2 linked regions of the Azotobacter salinestris genome follow. The protein of the gene in region 2 interacts with the protein of the main gene of each other region in a pairwise test. Links are inferred from orthologs where the notes say so. Each region holds a gene or a part of one and is shown on either strand. Other genes may lie near its edges.

Region 1 (2,897 bases), 760 kb from region 2 along the record:
GAGGACGGGCGGGTGCGCTTCACTCAGGCCTTGCGCCCGCGGCAGAACATCCGCGAGCAGGGCCAGGAGACGCGCCGCGGCGAAGCCGTGCTGGCCGCCGGCAGCCGCCTGGGGCCGGCGCAACTGGGTCTGGCTGCCTCCCTGGGGACAGCCGAACTGTCGGTGCGGCGGCGCCTGCGGGTGGCCGTGCTTTCCACCGGAGATGAACTGGTCGTGCCTGGGCAGCCGCTGGGCCCGGGGCAGATCTACAACAGCAATCGCCCCCTGTTGCTGAGCTGGCTGAAGCGTCTGGGCTGCAGCGTGCTGGATGCCGGGATCCTGCCCGATGATCCGCAGCTGACCCGTGCCCGTCTAGGCGAGCTGGGAGCCGTCGACTTGATCCTTTCGACCGGCGGAGTGTCGGTCGGGGAGGCGGACTGCCTCGGGCAGATCCTGCGCGAGGAGGGTGAACTGGCCTTGTGGAAGCTGGCTATCAAGCCAGGCAAGCCGCTGACTGTTGGTCGTTATCGGGGCATTCCCGTTGTCGGTCTGCCTGGTAATCCCGCATCCTCGCTGGTCACCTTTGCCTTGCTGGCTCGGCCTTATCTGCTGCGTCGTCTCGGCGTGCAGGCCGTGGCTCCGTTAACCTTTCTGGTGCCGACCGGCTTTGCCTGGAGCAAGCCCGGCAAGCGTCGCGAGTATTTGCGCGCGCGCCTGGAGGATGGGCGTGCCGTACTCTATCCGAACCAGAGCCCCGGTGTGCTGCTCAGCGCCGCCTGGGCCAACGGGCTGGTTGAGATACGTGAGGATACGACGCTGGCCGAGGGCGATCCGGTACGCTTCATTCCGCTGAGCGAAGTACTGGGCTGAGAGGCCGTACTAGCGCATCCGACCGTTACCCTGTCGTCCATACTTGGCTGGAATGCTTTCCGAGGTGAGTAATGGCTGAGCACAAGGCATGGTTGGTGCTGCATGGTCGACAGGCCGCGAACGAGGAACTGCGCGCCGCTATTCTTGCCCAGCGCAAGGCGGGCTGGGAAATTGCCGTGCGCCTGACCTGGGAGACCGGAGATGCCCGCCGGTTGGTCGGGGAAGGTCTGGCGGCCGGCTATCCGATCATCATCGCCGGTGGTGGCGATGGAACCTTGCGCGAGGTGGCGGAGGCCATGGCTCTGTCGGGCAGCGAAGCCAGTCTGGCGATCCTGCCGCTGGGCACGGCCAACGATTTTGCCCATGCAGCAGGCATTCCCCTGCCGCCGGCAGAGGCACTGGCCTTGCTGGAGGTCGCCCCCAGTCCGGTGGATCTTGGCGAAGTGGATGGTCAGCTTTTTCTCAACATGGCCACCGGCGGCTTTGGGTCGAAGGTCACTGCCAGCACTCCCGAGGAGTTAAAAAAGGCCCTCGGCGGAGCGGCCTACCTGTTGACCGGGCTGACGCGCCTCACTGAGCTGAGTGCTTCCTTCGGACGCTTCCATGGACCGGATTTTCACTGGGAGGGTGAGTTCCTCGCGCTGGGCATCGGTAACGGGCGCCAGGCTGGCGGGGGCAATCTGCTCTGTCCTGGGGCTCTTGTGGACGACGGCCTGCTCGATCTCTGCATCGTTCCTGCGCCCGAGGATGCCAGAAGCTCGCTCAGCACCTTGGGAACCTTGATTTCCCTGCGTATTCTCGGTGCTGAAACCATCTCCATCGGGGCGCGTCTGCCGTGGGTCGAGGTCGAAGCCCCGGAAGGCCTGGACCTGAATCTGGACGGCGAACCGGCAAACAGCCAGACCCTGCGTTTTACCACCCGCGCGGCAGCCCTGCGCATACACCTGCCACCCGACTCGCCACTGCTGCGCAGCAATTCCGGGCCGGGGGCAGCAGCGGCCGATGAAGCACAGCCTGAAGCCTGATCTCTACTGATCGTCGAAGTAGCGCTCGTGCCATTCCACCAAGGGTTGCGGAGCGTTGAGCTTGTGCCCGTAGATCACCGAATAAGACAGCACGTTCTGCACGTACTGGCGGGTTTCGTCGAAGGGAATGCTTTCCACCCAGACATCGAAGGCCAGGTGATCGGCTCCACGCAGCCACTGTCGTACGCGCCCGGGGCCGGCGTTGTAGGCTGCGGAGGCGAGCACCCGGTTGCCACCGAACTGGGCATGCACCTGACTCAGGTAGGCGGCGCCGAGCTGGATGTTGGTGTCCGGATCGTAGACCTGGCGTGGCGAGCTCAGCGGGATACCGAACTTGCGCGCAGTTTCCTGGGCGGTGGCCGGCATCAGCTGCATCAGGCCGCCGGCGCCGACGCTGGAGCGGGCATCGCTCATGAAGGCGCTTTCCTGACGAGTGATGGCGAACACCCAGCTCGAATGCAGACCGCGGTTTCTGGCGGCACGCGTCAGGCTGCTCTGGTGGGCCATCGGGAAGCGGATGTCCAGATCGTCCCAGTATTGTGCCTGGCTGATGGTGCGGATGGCCGGAAAATACCAGCCCATGTCGTAGGCCAGCTTGGCCTGGGCGACCATTTCCTCGCGGCTGAACAGGCGGCTGACGTGATACCACTCGCGGCGCGCATCGACGATCTGTCCGCGCGCATAGAACTCCAGGGCTCGACGGATACCGGCGGTGTTGCGCACCTTCTGCATCACCCGCGGATCCAGTGCCATCGGCTTGTGGTTCAGCTGGTAAGGCACCTGGATGCGATCGGCGGCAAGAAAGCCGTAGAAATCCCGCTCACGGGCGACCGGCTGATAGAGCCCGATCGGCTGCTTGTTCTGGGGCTGGGCCAGTTGCAGGCTGCGTGCCTGCCAGTAGCGCCAGCGGTTGCTGGTTGCGAGCTCTTGCGGCATCCGGCGGGTCAACTGATAGGCCTCGTCCCAGCGCCCCAGGCGCATCAGCAGACGGGTGCGCCATTCGGCCACGGTCTTGTCGCGCAG
Region 2 (2,895 bases):
CAAACCCCCGACAGCAGGATCAGCGCCACCGAAACGCCGATAACGATTTTCGAGCCCTTGGTGCCGCCTTCCAGCGTTTCACCGATGCCCATATCCATGATCAGATGGCGCACGCCGGCCACCAGGTGGTACAGCAATGCGGACACCAAGCCCCATGCCACCAGCTTGACCAGCGGACTGGCCAGATACCCCTTCACCTGCTCGAAGCCTTCCTCCGACGACAGAGACTTGTCGAGCCAGGACAGCAGCACGACAATTCCCAGGAAGAGGATGACACCAGAGATACGGTGAAGAATGGACGTGTAAGCAGTGACAGGAAGTTTGATTGTCCTAAGGTCTAGGTTTACAGGTCGTTGGCTTTTCACGGCTTTCATTCACTGTGAGAGCCCTGGCGAGCAGGGCGAAGTTGTTGGGATGTGCACTGGTCAGGTACCCACCACCCAGAGAGCGGCAACCTCCAGAATACGCGGCTTCAAAGCCCCTGGCGGTCGGTTGCCGAGTATAGACAGTTAGGGTACTAATGACAACGCAAGCACCCTCAACAAAGTAGTGATTGCACGATGGCTATTAATCACGTAAATAGTTTCTTTTTTCGCGTGCAACCCGTTCTGAAACGAACGCACCACTACTACTTTGGTGCAGATTGCTTTCAGACTCGTCACCCCTATAGTGACGCTCTATAGATAGAGGCGGCCCCGCACATGTGGGACCCGCCGACGATACCTAGCAGAAAGCTCAAAAAGGAGGCCACTCATGGCTGACAAAAAAGCGCAGTTGATCATCGAGGGCAAGGCTCCCGTTGAACTGCCCATGTTGACCGGTACTGTCGGTCCCGATGTGATTGATGTACGTGGTCTGACCTCGACGGGCCAATTCACCTTCGATCCTGGCTTCATGTCTACTGCCTCCTGCGAATCGAAGATTACCTATATCGACGGCGACAATGGCATTCTGTTGCACCGTGGTTATCCGATCGAACAACTCGCGGAAAATTCCGATTATCTCGAGACTTGTTATCTGCTGCTGAACGGCGAACTGCCCAACGCCGATCAGAAAGCGAAGTTCGTCAACAATATCAAGAACCACACCATGGTTCATGAGCAGCTGAAGAACTTCCTCAACGGTTTCCGCCGCGACGCTCACCCGATGGCCGTCATGTGTGGTGTTGTCGGAGCCCTCTCCGCCTTCTATCACGACTCGCTGGACATCAATGATCCGCAGCATCGCGAGATCTCCGCAATTCGCCTGGTAGCCAAGATGCCGACTCTGGCCGCCATGGTTTACAAGTACTCTCTCGGCCAGCCGCTGATGTATCCGCGCAACGATCTGGATTACGCGGAAAACTTCCTGCACATGATGTTCAACACCCCCTGTGAAGTGAAGCCGATCAGCCCGGTTCTGGCCAAGGCCATGGATCGCATCTTCGTTCTGCATGCGGACCACGAGCAGAACGCCTCGACCTCCACCGTGCGTCTGGCCGGCTCCTCGGGTGCCAACCCGTTCGCCTGTATCGCTGCCGGCATCGCGGCCCTGTGGGGACCGGCACACGGCGGCGCCAACGAAGCCGTGCTGACCATGCTCGACGAGATCGGCGATGTCTCCAACATCGAGAAGTTCGTGGCCAAGGCCAAGGACAAGAACGATCCGTTCAAGCTGATGGGCTTTGGCCATCGCGTCTACAAGAACTTCGACCCGCGCGCCAAGGTCATGAAGCAGACCTGCGACGAAGTGCTGTCCGAACTGGGCATCAACGATCCCCAGCTGGAACTGGCCATGAAGCTGGAAGAGATTGCGCGCAACGATCCTTATTTCAAGGAGCGCAACCTCTACCCGAACGTCGACTTCTATTCGGGCATCATTCTCAAGGCGATCGGCATTCCGACCAGCATGTTCACTGTGATCTTCGCCCTGGCACGTACCGTGGGCTGGATCTCGCACTGGAAGGAAATGCTCTCCGGCCCGTACAAGATTGGCCGTCCGCGCCAGCTGTATACCGGCTACGAGAAGCGCGACTACGTCCCGGTGGAAAAGCGCTAATCGCTTTCCCGCCCGGCGGAAAAAAGGCTGCGTTCTTACGCAGCCTTTTTTATTCGTGCTCTCATGTGCTGCCGATTTGATCAACACGGGGGCGCAAGCGGATCTGCCTCAGCGCGTTTCCTGCTCCAGCCAGGCGAGCAACTGCAATGCCTCTTCCTGACTGCTGCCGCAGACCGCCTCATCCGCACCGAAGGCGGAACAGACCAGCGGCCGTCCCAACTGACCGAACAGTATGCATAGATTGTCCTCCGAGAGGTGCAGGCAACGCTCGCCTGCCGGCTTGCCCTGCGGCATGCCCGGGATCGGAGAACTGATGGAAGGAGCAATGCAACAGGCACCACAGCCCGCTCGACATTTCATGATAGGACCTCGCAACCAGAGCAACTTCCGTGGAAGGTCGGATATCCTACCGCTGCACCCGATGAGCTGCTAAGCCCCCCTCGGCCGACGCCCCTCCCCCCTCGTTCCGTCGCTGCCATCCCTTCCGGAGCCGCCCTTCATGCCGATCTGGCTGCAAACTGCGCTGCTGCTCAGCCTTTCGAACATCTTCATGACCTTTGCCTGGTATGGCCATCTACGCACTCTCAACAGCAAGCCCTGGGTCATTGCCGCCCTCATAAGCTGGGGAATCGCCCTGTTCGAGTACCTGATCATGGTCCCGGCCAACCGCATCGGCTACACCGAACTCAGCGTGGGCCAACTGAAGATCATGCAGGAAGTGATCACCCTGATGGTCTTCGTCCCCTTCAGCGTGCTGTTCATGCACCAGCCCCTCAAGCTCGACTACCTCTGGGCCGGACTCTGTCTGCTGGGCGCGGTGTATTTCATCTTCCGCAGCTGACTGCCCTGCGAGTCGAC

The links.
Region 1: the proteins of gltA (region 2) and yegS interact in binary tests that used the Escherichia coli proteins (3 or more experiments, as listed by UniProt). The link is inferred for Azotobacter salinestris from one-to-one orthologs.

The regions. Positions count from the first base shown.
Region 1 is NZ_CP045302.1:1,410,837-1,413,733, reverse strand. It holds yegS (lipid kinase YegS), read left to right. Parts: upstream 1-920; coding sequence 921-1,874; downstream 1,875-2,897. Other genes in the region: GCU53_RS06620 (transglycosylase SLT domain-containing protein), read right to left, coding at 1,878-2,897; GCU53_RS06630 (molybdopterin molybdotransferase MoeA), read left to right, coding at 1-849. UniProt on the Escherichia coli protein: In vitro phosphorylates phosphatidylglycerol but not diacylglycerol; the in vivo substrate is unknown.
Region 2 is NZ_CP045302.1:651,354-654,248, forward strand. It holds gltA (citrate synthase), read left to right. Parts: upstream 1-753; coding sequence 754-2,037; downstream 2,038-2,895. Other genes in the region: sdhC (succinate dehydrogenase, cytochrome b556 subunit), read right to left, coding at 1-374; GCU53_RS02990 (YkgJ family cysteine cluster protein), read right to left, coding at 2,146-2,397; GCU53_RS02995 (DMT family protein), read left to right, coding at 2,537-2,878.